DNA from 2 places in the Streptomyces sp. NPDC056527 genome. Region 2 is predicted to be linked to the other one. Evidence: predicted binding sites of a transcription regulator. Region 2 holds the regulator's gene; the other holds the start of a gene.
The links. Region 2 encodes HrcA, which represses chaperone genes, less so after heat shock. Its sites were predicted from a motif close to TTNGCACTCNGNNNNNCNGAGTGCNAA; they were not measured.
Positions count from the first base shown of each region.

Region 1: a site for HrcA is predicted at 2,988-3,014, ahead of groES (co-chaperone GroES). Genes of this name have one in related genera too.

Region 1 is NZ_JBHTTQ010000007.1:139,801-146,875, reverse strand. Features, by position in the region: gene ACFQ7Q_RS06605 (ester cyclase) at 3-701, shown strand; gene groL (chaperonin GroEL) at 786-2,414, opposite strand; gene groES (co-chaperone GroES) at 2,533-2,841, opposite strand; gene ACFQ7Q_RS06590 (hypothetical protein) at 3,039-3,320, opposite strand; gene ACFQ7Q_RS06585 (polysaccharide deacetylase family protein) at 3,317-4,240, opposite strand; gene ACFQ7Q_RS06580 (SAM-dependent methyltransferase) at 4,351-5,535, shown strand; gene ACFQ7Q_RS06575 (hypothetical protein) at 5,628-6,242, opposite strand; gene ACFQ7Q_RS06570 (RNA polymerase sigma factor) at 6,253-7,075, opposite strand, start outside.
Region 2 is NZ_JBHTTQ010000026.1:25,261-32,335, reverse strand. Features, by position in the region: gene ACFQ7Q_RS15815 (AMP-dependent synthetase/ligase) at 1-1,230, shown strand, start outside; gene hemW (radical SAM family heme chaperone HemW) at 1,352-2,584, shown strand; gene ACFQ7Q_RS15805 (DUF3097 domain-containing protein) at 2,779-3,579, opposite strand; gene ACFQ7Q_RS15800 (MBL fold metallo-hydrolase) at 3,590-4,318, opposite strand; gene hrcA (heat-inducible transcriptional repressor HrcA) at 4,469-5,488, shown strand; gene dnaJ (molecular chaperone DnaJ) at 5,489-6,628, shown strand; gene ACFQ7Q_RS15785 (nitronate monooxygenase) at 6,702-7,075, shown strand, end outside.

The DNA of each region.
Region 1 (7,075 bases), on a different contig from region 2:
TCATGACATTCGTACAGATAATCGATTGCAAGACCAGCCGGTTCGACGATCTGAACCGGCTCATGGACAAGTGGGTCGAGCAGACCAAAGGCAAGCGGACGGCCAGCCACAGCGTCATCGGCAAGGACCGCTCCGACTCCGACCACCTCGTGGAGATCGTGGAGTTCCCCTCCTACGAGGTGGCGATGACCAACTCACAGCTTCCGGAGACCGATCGCATCTTCCGGGAGATGGTCGCGCTCTGTGACGAGATGCCGACGTTCACGGACCTGGACATCGTGCGGGACATCCAGCTGTACAAGTCGAACTCGCGCCGGTTCTTCGAGCTCATCGCCTCCGAGGGCGAGCTTCCGCCGCTCGACGAGGTGCTCGCGGAGGGGTACCACGACCACGACCCGTCCAACGAGCAGGACGTCATCGGCATGGACGCGGTCCGCCGCGAGGTGGAGATGTGGCGGGGTGGGTTCGACTTCAACTTCACCGTCAACGACCAGATCGCCGAGGGCGACCGGGTGTGCACGCGGTGGACCTGGGTGGGCACGCACACCGGTGACTTCATGGGACTCCCGCCCACCGGCACGAAGGTCTCCATGACCGGCACGACCATCCACCAGTTCCGTCAGGACGGGAAGATGGCGGAGGGCTGGTGGCAGTACGACCTGCTCGGGCTCATGGGGCAGCTCGGCGCCGTGGAGGCGTAGGAGATCCCGAGAGTTTCCCGAGAAACACCGAGGCCCGGCGCCCCCTCGACGGGGACACCGGGCCTCGGCTGTCAGTCAGGTGCCTCAGTGGGAGTGGCCGTGACCGTGGCCGTGGCCCGCGTCCGCCGGCTCCTCTTCCTTCTTCTCCACCACGAGGGTCTCGGTGGTGAGGAGGAGGGAGGCGATCGAGGCGGCGTTCTCCAGCGCGGAGCGCGTCACCTTCACCGGGTCGATGACGCCGGCCTTGACCAGGTCGCCGTACTCGCCGGTGGCGGCGTTGAAGCCCTGGCCCTTGTCGAGCTCGGCGACCTTGGAGGTGATGACGTAGCCCTCCAGGCCGGCGTTCTCGGCGATCCAGCGCAGCGGCTCGACCGCGGCGCGGCGCACGACCGCGACACCGGTGGCCTCGTCGCCGGACTTGTCGAGGTTGCCCTCGAGGACCTTGACGGCGTGGACCAGAGCGGAGCCACCACCGGAGACGATGCCCTCCTCGACCGCGGCGCGGGTCGCGGAGATGGCGTCCTCCAGACGGTGCTTCTTCTCCTTCAGCTCCACCTCGGTGGCGGCGCCGACCTTGATCACGCACACGCCGCCGGCCAGCTTCGCGAGGCGCTCCTGCAGCTTCTCGCGGTCCCAGTCGGAGTCGGTGGACTCGATCTCGGCCTTGATCTGGTTGACGCGGCCCTGCACGTCCGAGGAGTCGCCGCCACCGTCGACGATGGTGGTGTCGTCCTTGGAGATGGTCACGCGGCGGGCGGTGCCCAGCACGTCCAGACCGGCCTGGTCGAGCTTGAGGCCGACCTCCTCGGCGATGACGGTGGCACCGGTGAGGGTGGCCATGTCGCCGAGCATCGCCTTGCGGCGGTCGCCGAAGCCCGGGGCCTTGACGGCCACGGCGTTGAAGGTGCCACGGATCTTGTTGACGACCAGGGTCGACAGGGCCTCGCCCTCGACGTCCTCGGCGATGATCAGCAGCGGCTTGGAGGAGCCGGCCTGGATGACCTTCTCGAGGAGCGGCAGCAGGTCCTGGATCGAGGAGATCTTGCCCTGGTGGATCAGGATGTACGGGTCGTCGAGGACGGCCTCCATACGCTCCTGGTCGGTCACCATGTACGGGGACAGGTAGCCCTTGTCGAAGGCCATGCCCTCGGTGAAGTCGAGCTCCAGACCGAAGGTGTTGGACTCCTCGACGGTGATGACACCGTCCTTGCCGACCTTGTCCATCGCCTCGGCGATGAGCTCGCCGACCTGCTGGTCCTGCGCGGAGAGCGCGGCCACGGCGGCGATGTCGGACTTGTCCTCGATCGGACGGGCGGTCGCGAGCAGCTCGTCCGAGACGGCCTTGACCGCGGCGTCGATGCCCTTCTTCAGGGCGGCCGGGGAGGCACCGGCGGCGACGTTCCTCAGACCCTCGCGGACGAGCGCCTGGGCGAGCACGGTGGCGGTGGTGGTGCCGTCACCCGCGATGTCGTTGGTCTTGGTCGCCACCTCCTTCACCAGCTGGGCGCCGAGGTTCTCGTACGGGTCCTCGATCTCGACCTCACGGGCGATCGTGACACCGTCGTTGGTGATGGTGGGGGCGCCGAACTTCTTGTCGATGACGACGTTGCGACCCTTGGGGCCGATCGTCACCTTCACCGTGTCGGCAAGCTTGTTGACGCCGCGCTCAAGGGCGCGACGGGCGTCCTCGTCGAACTTCAGGATCTTCGCCATGGGAGCGATTCAGCCCTCTCGGAATTCGTGGTGTAACTGGTGAAACGAACTGCGCCCCGGACGCCCGGTGCGGGGTCAGGGGCGCAGCTCAAAGCATCTGCTTCGGTACTTCGGTGAATTACTTCTCGACGATCGCGAGCACGTCGCGAGCCGAGAGGACGAGGTACTCCTCGCCGTTGTACTTCACCTCGGTGCCGCCGTACTTGCTGTACAGCACGATGTCGCCGGCCTTCACGTCGAGCGGCAGGCGCTCGCCGTTCTCGAAGCGGCCCGGGCCCACGGCCAGGACGACGCCCTCCTGGGGCTTCTCCTTGGCGGTGTCCGGGATGACCAGGCCAGAGGCCGTGGTCTGCTCGGCGTCGAGCGGCTGGACCACAATGCGGTCCTCGAGCGGCTTGATGGCAACCTTGGAGCTGGTGGTCGTCACGATCCGACCTCCCCCTTCGGAGATCTCACGGGGTTAACTGTCTGAGGTGGCGACCAGGTGGATCCGTCGTCGCGGGTGCCGGACCTGCCCGTCGCTGTGTTGGCACTCTCCAGTGGGGAGTGCCAGAGCCGAGACTATGACTGCGATTAGCACTCGGTCAAGCGGAGTGCCAATTCGGTGCGGTGTGGCGGTCGACCTCAGCGCGACGCGACCCTCGACGTCGGCGCGGCGGGACGCTCGGCCGCCGGTACGAGAACGGCACCGGGGACGCGATCGTTCCGGACGGTCCGGTCCCGGGCCGCCTGCTTCCGGACCGGCTCCCGAAGGTCCCGCAGGTCCCCGTCCGGACCCCCGCCCACCCGCTCCGCCGCCTTCCGGCCCAGGCGCTCGATCGGGTCGACCGACGAGGCGCACCCCGTCACCCCCAGAAGCGCGCCGGCGAGCGCGAGGCCGGTCGCCAGCCGGCGCGCCGCGGTCACACGTAGTCCTCGAGCTTCGCGACCGCGTACCCCTTGGCGGTGATCGTCTTCATCACGCGCCGGATCATGTCCGCCATGGAGCCCTTCCAGTCCTCCTTGCCCCGGAAGTGCGTGAGCACGATGTCGCCGGGGTGCAGGTCCCGGTCCCACTCGCGCCACTCCATCCGGTCGGGGAACGCCTCGGCGGCCCAGAGCGGGACCGCCTTGACCCCGCACGTCTTCGCCGCGCGCAGGGTGTCCTCGTTGTAGTTGCCGTAGGGCGGGCGGAAGAGCGGCGGCCGCTTCCCGTACCGCTCCTCGATGACGTCCTGCATCCCGCAGATCTCGCGCTTCTGCTTGGCGTACGAAAGGCCCGGCAGGTAGCGGTGGTTCAGGGTGTGGTTGTGCAGGGCGACGCCGGAGCCCTGCATCTTCTTGAAGTAGCCGTAGTCGTCCTTGACGACGTAGTCGCTCAGGAAGGCGCTGTACGGGATCTGCAGCTCGCTCATCATCCGCAGCAGTTCGGGGTCCTTCTCCGCGCCGTCGTCGATCGTCAGGAAGACGACCTTCTCCTTGGTCGGCACGGTCGTGAAAACGGGCGGCAGACCCTCTCCGTCGGTCTCGAAGCCCTTGCGGGTGGTGATCTTCGGCTTCACCTCGGGAGGGGCCGGAGCCTCCAGCGGGGGCCGGTCGAGGCCCCACTTCTTGGCGGCGAGCACGCGGGCCGCCCGCTGCTTGCGGACCTTCTCGACATACGCGTCGAGAGCGCCTGCGGCACCCTGCGCCTGGGGCTGTCCGGCGGCGGGCTTCGCGGGCTCCTTGCGCGCCTCGTCGGTCTCGCCGGACGGTCCGGCACAGGCCGAACCGAGCGCGGCGACGACCAGGACCGCGCCCGCCGATCGCCTGAGGCGATGCGGACGAGGCGTCTGCAATGAAGGCATCTGTTCCTTTTGTCGTACTAGCTGCATGGCGCCGCATCCTGTCAGCGCCGATCCCTCACGGACCCCCGACACCGCCGCCCGGACGCGCACCGTCCCCCGGCTGGCCCACAATGGGACGGGTGACCGACCTCGCCGCCTTCACCGCCCTGCACACTCCGGAGGGCCGGACGCTGCTCGCCGCCCTGCGCGACTACGACCCCGCCCAGGAACTGGCGGTCGCCTCACGGCTGCGCCGCGATCACCCCACCGAGTTGGTCTCCGCGGCTCTCGGGCAGGCCCGGCTGCGCCAGCGCGCCGTGGCGAAGTTCGGCGCCGAGGACGCGCACCGGATGTTCTTCACGCCCAACGGCGTCGAGCAGTCGACCCGCGCGACGGTCGGGGCCTACCGCGCCGAGCGGTTCCGGGCGCTCGGGGTCCGCCGCGTCGCCGACCTCTGCGGCGGGATCGGCGGGGACGCGATCGCCTTCGCCCGGGCCGGGATCTCCGTCCTGGCCGTGGACCGCGACCCGCTGACGGCCGAGGTCGCCCGCGCGAACGCCGAGGCGCTCGGGCTCGCCGATCTGATCGAGGTGCGGTGCGCGGACGTGACCGAGATCGACACGAGCCCGTACGACGCCGTCTTCGTGGACCCGGCGCGGCGCGGCGGGAGGGGCCGGATCTTCGACCCTGAGGCGTACTCGCCGCCGCTCTCCTGGGCGGTCGAGGCCGCCCGCAAGGCCCCGCACGCGGCGCTGAAGATCGCCCCCGGCGTCCCGCACGAGGCGGTGCCGGAGGAGGCCGAGGCCGAGTGGATCTCGGACGGCGGGGACGTGAAGGAGGCCGTGCTGTGGTTCGGCACCGCCCCCGGCGCCCGGCGCGCCACCCTGCTGCCCGCCGGCACGAGCCTGACCGGCCGCGGTCTCCCCGACCCCGCGCCGCGCCCGGTCGGCCGCTACCTCTACGAGCCGGACGGCGCGGTCATCCGCGCCCATCTCGTCGCCGAGGTCGCCGAGGAGCTGGACGGTGGCCTGATCGACGAGACGATCGCGTACATCACGGCGGACGCCCTCACCCCCACGCCGTACGCCACCGCCTACGAGATCACCGACGAACTCCCCTTCAACCTCAAGAAGTTGAAGGCTCTGTTGCGCGAACGCGAGGTCGGCACGCTGACGGTGAAGAAGCGCGGCTCGGCGGTCGAACCGGAGGAGATCCGCCGCCGCGTCAAGCCGAAGGGCCCGAACTCCGCCACGGTCTTCCTGACCCGCGTCGCGGGCGCGCCCACGATGCTGATCGGCGGCCCGGCGAGGGCCTAGGGCGTGTCGCAAGGCCCCCGCGCCACACGGCACCGGTCGGCGCTCCACCAACCGGCCGACCGCACGAGTCCGGCCGCCGCGTCAGCCGTCGCCTACGCCACCAGCCGTACCGCAAGCCGGTAGTGGCCGATCGCCTTCGTCGTGCCGATCAGGCCGCCGATCCACAGCCCGAGTCCCATCCCCATGAGGTACGCGACCGTCCCGTAGCCGCGTCCCGGGCCGACCCCCTCCGCGGGCGCGGCCAGGGAGACCCACAGGCCGACGGCGCACAGGAGGAGCGAGAGCAGCAGCCAGACGACGCTGAGGACGGGCTCGCGCAGCCGCGCGTCGGCCGTGCGGTCGGCGTCCAGGACGGCCCACAGGAGGAGCCGCTCCCGCGCCAGGCGGTCCTCGCGGACGCCGCGGCCGAGGAAGTAGACGGCGGGGACCACGGCACCCAGGCCGAGGGCCACGAAGAAGGCCGCGAACAGGCCCGAGATGGGGTCGATGGACTCCTCCAGCATGATGAGTCCGGAACCGCAGATCCCCCAGCCCAGCTGCAGGGTCGCCAGCCACACAAGGAAGACCGTGAGCCGCGCGCCACCGATCAGACGGCGGGTCAGCTCGGCCATCGCCCGTGCCCGGTCGGCCAGTCGGGCCTCGCGGTCGGGCCAGCTCTGTATCTCGGCCGGCGGCGGCGGTGGGGGCAGCGGGGCGCGTGGGGACATGCGAGCGACCCTACCGAGCCTCCCGCCCCTCCCGGCCCGCGAGGTCCTCCCGCCCCGTGCGCGCGCGTTCGGCGCGCTCCCGCAGCAGCTCCCGCTCCCGTTCGTTGCGGGTCAGCGAGGCCGCCCGCTCGAACTCGGCACAGGCCTCGGCCGGCCTGCCGAGGCGTTCCAGCAGGTCTCCCCGGACGCTCGGCAGCAAGTGGTAGCCCGCCAGGGCGTGTTCGTCGGCCAGGGCGTCCACGAGGGCCAGGCCCGCCTCCGGGCCCTCGGCCATCGAGACGGCCACCGCGCGGTTCAACTCGACCACCGGGGAGGGTGCGACGACCACGAGGCGCCCGTACAGCGCGGCGATCGTCCGCCAGTCCGTCTCCTCGTACGTCGGCGCCTTCGCATGGCAGGCGGCGATCGCGGCCTGGAGGGCGTACGGACCGTACGTACCGCCCTCGCCCGCCCGCCCGAGCGCCTCGAAGCCGCGCAGGATCAGCCGCCGGTCCCAGCGGCTGCGGTTCTGGTCGGCGAGGAGGACCGGCTGCCCGTCCGGTCCGGTCCGGGCCCCGGCGCGGGACGCCTGGATCTCCAGCAGGGCGGCCAGGCCGTGGACCTCGCCCTCCTTCGGCATCAGCCCGGCGAGCACCCTCGCCAGCCGCAGAGCGTCCTCGCACAGCGCCGGCCGCAGCAGGTCGTCGCCCGCCGTGGCCGCGTACCCCTCGTTGAAGATCAGGTAGATGACCTCGAGGACGGAGCCGAGCCGGGCCGCCCGGTCCTCCCCGTACGGCACCTCGAACTCCACGCCCGCCTTCGCCAGCGACCGCTTCGCCCGCACGATCCGCTGC
Region 2 (7,075 bases):
CACGACAACTGGTCGTACATGGCCAAGGCCATCGCGGCGACCGGACTGGTCACCAAGGACGACGTCCAGTACCTCTGGCTGCCGCTCGCGCACGTCTTCGGCAAGGTGCTGACCTCCGGCCAGATCGAGGTCGGGCACGTCACGGCCGTCGACGGCCGCGTCGACAAGATCATCGAGAACCTGCCGGTCGTCCAGCCGACCTACATGGCCGCCGTGCCGCGCATCTTCGAGAAGGTCTACAACGGAGTCGCCGCCAAGGCCCGTGCCGGTGGCGGCGCCAAGTACAAGATCTTCCAGTGGGCGGCCGGCGTGGCCCGCGAGTACGCCAAGGTCAGCCAGGACAACTTCCGCCGCACCGGCACCGCCGCCACCCCCTTCGGGCTCACGGCCAAGCACAAGGTCGCGGACGCGCTCGTCTACTCCAAGCTCCGTGACGCCTTCGGCGGCCGGCTCCGCGCCGCGGTCTCCGGCTCCGCCGCCCTCTCGCCCGAGATCGGCTACTTCTTCGCCGGCGCCGGCATCCACATCCTGGAGGGCTACGGCCTGACGGAGACCAGCGCGGCCTCCTTCGTCAACCCGGGCGAGGCCTACCGCACGGGCACCGTCGGCAAGCCGCTCCCCGGCTGCGAGGTCCGCATCGCCGACGACGGCGAGATCCTGCTCCGCGGCCCCGGCGTGATGGAGGGCTACCACGGCCTGCCCGAGAAGACGGCGGAGGTCCTGGAGTCCGACGGCTGGTTCCACACCGGCGACATCGGCGAGCTGTCGGCCGACGGCTACCTCCGGATCACGGACCGCAAGAAGGACCTGATCAAGACGTCCGGCGGCAAGTACATCGCCCCGGCCGAGGTCGAGGGTCAGTTCAAGGCCGTCTGCCCGTTCGTCTCCAACATCCTGGTCCACGGCGCCGACCGGAACTACTGCACGGCGCTGATCGCCCTCGACGAGCCCACCATCATCGGCTGGGCCGCCGAGAACGACCTCGGCGGCAAGTCGTACGCCGAGATCGTCGCCGCCCCGCAGACCGAGAAGCTGATCCAGGGCTACGTCGACCGCCTCAACGAGGGGCTCCAGCGCTGGCAGACGATCAAGAAGTTCCGTCTGCTGCCGCGCGACCTCGACATCGAGCACGGCGAGCTGACGCCGTCGCTGAAGCTGAAGCGGCCGGTGGTGGAGCGCACGTACAAGGAGCTCATCGAGGAGATGTACGCGGGCTCGCGGGAGGCCTGACGCGGCCCTGACGGGCTCTGACGACGCCTGATCGGGGTGTGGGGGTCGGCCGGCGGGATCGGCCGACCCCTTCGTCCACAGGCGCGGAGGGTTACCTCGGGCAGTACGGGACAATGGGCTCATGCCTTCCGTACTGCCCGATGGTGAGCCCATGCCCGAGGACGGGGCGCTGCCCGCCCACGCCCTGGAAGGGGCCGGGGACCGGCCGCTCGGGTTCTATCTGCACGTGCCGTACTGCGCCACGCGGTGCGGCTACTGCGACTTCAACACGTACACCGCGAGCGAGCTGCGCGGTGCCGGTGGCGTGCTCGCCTCCCGGGACAACTACGCCGGGCAGGTCGTGGAGGAGATACGCCTCGCCCGCAAGGTGCTCGGCGACGACCCGCGGCCGGTGCGGACCGTCTTCGTGGGCGGGGGCACGCCGACGCTGCTCGCCGCCGGGGATCTCGTACGGATGCTGGGGGCGATCCGGGACGAGTTCGGGCTCGCGGACGACGCCGAGGTGACGACCGAGGCGAACCCGGAGTCGGTGGATCCGGCGTATCTGGCCGAGCTGCGGGCCGGGGGCTTCAACCGGATCTCGTTCGGGATGCAGAGCGCCCGGCAGCACGTCCTGAAGGTCCTGGACCGTACGCACACGCCCGGGCGGCCCGAGGCATGCGTCGCCGAGGCACGGGCCGCGGGCTTCGAGCACGTCAACCTCGATCTGATCTACGGCACGCCCGGAGAGTCCGACGACGACTGGCGTGCGTCGCTGGAGGCGGCGATCGGCGCCGGGCCCGACCACGTCAGCGCGTACGCGCTGATCGTGGAGGAGGGGACGCAGCTGGCGCGACGGATCCGGCGCGGCGAGGTGCCGATGACGGACGACGACGTGCACGCCGACCGGTACCTGATCGCGGACTCCGTCTTCGCGGAGGCCGGATTCGAGTGGTACGAGGTGTCGAACTGGGCGACCTCGGAGGCCGGGCGCTGTCTGCACAACGAGCTGTACTGGCGCGGCGCCGACTGGTGGGGCGCGGGGCCGGGGGCGCACTCGCACGTCGGGGGCGTGCGGTGGTGGAACGTGAAGCACCCGGGCGCGTACGCGGCGGCGCTGACCTCCGGGAGGTCTCCTGGTGCGGGGCGCGAGGTCCTCTCCGCGGAGGACCGGCGCGTGGAGCGCGTGCTGCTCGAACTCCGTCTCCGGGAGGGTGTGGAGCTGGAGCTCCTGCGCCCGGCCGGGCTGGCCGCGGCGCGCAAGGCACTGGCGGACGGGCTGCTGGCGGCGGAGCCGTACGCGGCCGGCCGGGCGGTCCTGACGCTGCGGGGGCGGTTGCTGGCCGACGCGGTGGTCCGGGACCTGGTGGACTAGGCGTCCGCGCCCGCGGGGGCGGGCGCGGTCGTTCTGGGCGCCGCCCCCGACGAGGGGCCTGTGAGGGCGCCGCCCCCGTCGGGGTCGTGCCCACCCCCCGGACTTCCGGGGGTACCCCCACCGCCCCAGCGGAACAGTTGCCCACGACGGGTACGGGTGGGTGGGGGCGTACGGGGGGCTCTCCGGGTCTCGTTCTACGGCGCCGTCACGAAGTCGATCAGTTCTTCCACGCGGCCCAGCAGCGACGGTTCCAGGTCCTTGTACGAGCGGACCTTCGACAAGATGTGCTGCCAGGCCGCGCCCGTGTTGTCCGGCCAGCCCAGGGCTCGGCAGACGCCCGTCTTCCAGTCCTGGCCCCGCGGGATCACCGGCCACGCCGGGATGCCCACCGACGACGGCTTCACCGCCTCCCAGACGTCGATGTACGGGTGGCCGACGATCAGGACGTCCGGGGACGACACCTGGGCCGCGATGCGGGACTCCTTCGAGCCCGGAACCAGGTGGTCGACCAGGATGCCCAGGCGCGCGTCCGCCGCCGGGGCGAAGTCCGCGACGATGGCCGGGAGGTCGTCGATGCCCTCCAGGTACTCCACCACCACGCCCTCGATGCGCAGGTCGTCGCCCCAGACTCGTTCCACCAGCTCGGCGTCGTGGCGGCCCTCCACATAGATCCGGCCCGCCCGTGCCACCCGGGCCCGTGCGCCCGGGACCGCGATCGAGCCAGAGGCCGTGCGGTTCGGGCGGGTCGGAGCGGCTGACGGGCGGGTCAGGGTCACCACCTTGCCCTCCAGCAGGAAGGCCCTCGGTTCCAGCGGGAACACCCGGTGCTTGCCGAAGCGGTCCTCCAGGGTCACCGTGCCCGCCTCGCAGCGGATCACCGCCCCGCAGAAGCCCGTCGAGACCTCCTCGACGACGAGGTCCACCTCCGCCGGCACCTCGGGCACGGGCGCGGATCGCTTCCAAGGGGGCGTCAGGTCCGGGTTGTAGCTGCGCATTCGGGCGACGTTATGCGACGGAGAAGCGTCGTGCCAGCTCATCCCGCTGGCGCCGTACGAACGCCGCGTCCACCACCGCCCCGTGCCCCGGCACGTACACCGCGTCCTCCCCGCCCAGCGCCAGCAGCCGGTCCAGCGCCGCCGGCCAGCGCGAGCCGATCGCGTCCCGGCCCGCCTGCGGCTCGCCCGACTCCTCCACCAGGTCACCGCAGAAGACGATCTCCGCCCCGTCGGCGTCGGGGACCAGGAGCGCCAGGTCGTGGCCCGAATGCCCCGGCCCGACATTGGCCAGCAGCACCTGCCGGCCGCCCAGATCCAGGGTCCACTCGCCCGACACCGTGTGGCGGGGGAGGACGAGGACGTCCACGGCCTCCGTCGCCGCCGACTCCTCGACCCCGTGACGCACCGCGGACACCCGCAGCGCCTCCCGCTCCCTCCGCAGCAGCTCGTCCAGGCCCACGGCCCCGTACACCTCCGCCGCCGCGAAGACCGCCGTGCCCAGAACATGGTCGAAATGGGGGTGGCTCAGTGCGATGTGCGTCACTCTCCGGCCGCCCGAAAGTGCCTCCGCCTGTGCCCGCAACTCCGCGCCCTCGGCGAGCGTGGAGCCCGTGTCGTACAGCAGGACGCCCTTCTCCCCGAGCACCAGGCCCACCGTGGCGTCCCAGCCGGGCAGCCGCCGCCTGCCGACCCCGTTCCCGAGCCGCTCCCAGCCGTACTCTTCCCAATCGACATCCATACGGCGACGCTATCTGCTACGACCCGGCGACCCGGCCTCCTTGCCAGGAGCGATGCCCGCCGCCGTACACTGGCCGGGGGATTCCTGGCACTCGAACAGGGCGAGTGCCAAAAGCGGAGCAAACCGATTCGACAGCTGGAGGTGTGCGCGATGCTCAGCGAACGCAGACTCGAGGTGCTGCGCGCCATCGTCCAGGACTATGTCGGGACGGAGGAGCCTGTCGGCTCCAAGGCGCTCACGGAGCGCCACAAGCTCGGCGTCTCGCCCGCCACCGTGCGCAACGACATGGCCGTCCTGGAGGACGAGGGCTACATCGCCCAGCCCCACACCAGTGCCGGACGCATCCCGACCGACAAGGGCTACCGCCTCTTCGTCGACAGGCTGGCCGGCGTGAAGCCGCTGTCGACGCCCGAGCGGCGCGCCATCCACAACTTCCTCGACGGCGCGGTCGACCTCGACGACGTCGTCGGGCGCACGGTCCGGCTGCTCGCGCAGCTGACCCGTCAGGTCGCCGTCGTGCAGTACCCGTCGCTGACCCGCTCGACGGTCCGGCACGTGGAGCTGCTCTCGCTCGCCCCCGCCCGTCTGATGCTCGTGCTGATCACGGACACCGGCCGGGTCGAGCAGCGGATGATCGACTGCCCCGCGCCGTTCGGCGAGACCTCGCTGGCCGACCTGCGGGCCCGGCTCAACAGCCGGGTCGTCGGCCGCCGGTTCGCGGACGTGCCGCAGCTGGTGCAGGATCTTCCGGAGTCGTTCGAGGAGACGGAGGACCGCGGCACGGTGTCGACGGTGCTCGCGACCCTCCTCGAAACCCTGGTGGAGGAGCACGAGGAGCGGCTGATGATCGGCGGCACCGCCAATCTCACCCGCTTCGGACATGACTTCCCCCTCACGATCAGGCCTGTGCTCGAGGCGCTGGAGGAGCAGGTCGTGCTCCTCAAGCTGCTCGGCGAGGCCAAGGACTCGGGCATGACCGTACGGATCGGGCACGAGAACGCCCACGAGGGGCTCACCTCCACGTCCGTCGTCGCGGTCGGCTACGGTTCGGGCGACGAGGCAGTCGCCAAACTCGGCGTGGTCGGACCGACCCGCATGGACTACCCCGGAACGATGGGAGCGGTACGCGCAGTGGCACGTTACGTCGGACAGATCCTGGCGGAGTCGTAAGTGGCCACGGACTACTACGCCGTACTCGGCGTACGCCGCGACGCGTCCCAGGACGAGATCAAGAAGGCATTCCGGCGGCTCGCACGCGAGCTGCACCCGGATGTCAATCCCGATCCGAAGACGCAGGAGCGCTTCAAGGAGATCAACGCCGCCTACGAGGTGTTGTCGGACCCGCAGAAGAAGCAGGTCTACGACCTCGGTGGCGACCCGCTGTCCGCGTCCGGCGGCGGCGGTGGAGCCGGTGGCTTCGGCCAGGGCGGCTTCGGGAACTTCTCGGACATCATGGACGCGTTCTTCGGTACGGCGTCGCAGCGCGGGCCGCGCTCGCGCACGCGCCGCGGCCAGGACGCCATGATCCGGCTGGAGATCGACCTCAACGAGGCCGCCTTCGGTACGACCAAGGACATCCAGGTCGACACGGCCGTCGTCTGTACGACGTGTTCGGGTGAGGGCGCCGCGCCCGGCACCTCCGCGCAGACCTGTGACATGTGTCGCGGTCGCGGCGAGGTCTCGCAGGTGACCCGGTCCTTCCTGGGCCAGGTCATGACCTCCCGTCCCTGCCCCCAGTGCCAGGGCTTCGGCACCGTCGTCCCGACCCCGTGCCCCGAGTGCGCGGGCGACGGACGGGTCCGCTCGCGCCGGACGCTGACCGTGAAGATTCCGGCCGGTGTCGACAACGGCACGCGCATCCAGCTCGCGGGCGAGGGCGAGGTCGGTCCGGGTGGCGGTCCGGCCGGTGACCTGTACGTCGAGATCCACGAGATCCCGCATGAGGTCTTCCAGCGTCGGGGCGACGACCTGCACTGCACGGTCACCATCCCGATGACGGCGGGCGCGCTCGGTACGAAGGTGCCGCTGCAGACGCTCGACGGCCTCGAGGAGGTCGACATCCGCCCGGGCACGCAGTCCGGCCAGTCGATCCCGCTGCACGGGCGCGGCATCACGCACCTGCGCGGTGGCGGTCGCGGCGACCTGATCGTGCACGTCGAGGTGCTGACGCCGTCGAAGCTCGACCCCGAGCAGGAGCGGCTGCTGCGGGAACTGGCGAAGCTGCGCGGCGAGGAGCGGCCGACGGGCCAGTTCCAGCCGGGGCAGCAGGGGCTGTTCTCGCGGCTGAAGGACGCGTTCAACGGCCGGTAGGACGAGTGTCGTGCCTGGAAGGGCGGCATCCGCGGGGAGCGGGTGCCGCCTTTCCGTATGGCACGATGCCCACATGTCCACCGCACTGAACGATCTCTCCCGGTACCCGATCGTGCAGGCCCCCATGGCGGGTGGCGCCTCCGGTCCTCAGCTCGTCGGGGCCGTGTGCGAGGCCGGCGGGCTCGGGTTCCTCGCCGGGGGGTACAAGACCGCCGGCGGGCTGTACCAGGAGATCAAGCAGGTGCGCGGGCTGACCGGGCAGCCCTTCGGCGTCAACCTCTTCATGCCGCAGAGCGGACAGCCCGCGGATTCCGCGGCCGTCGAGGTGTACCGCCACCAGCTCTCGGGCGAGGCCACCTGGTACGAGACGCAGCTCGGCGACCCGGACAGCGGGCGGGACGACGCGTACGACGCGAAGCTCGCGATCCTCCTGGAGGACCCGGTCCC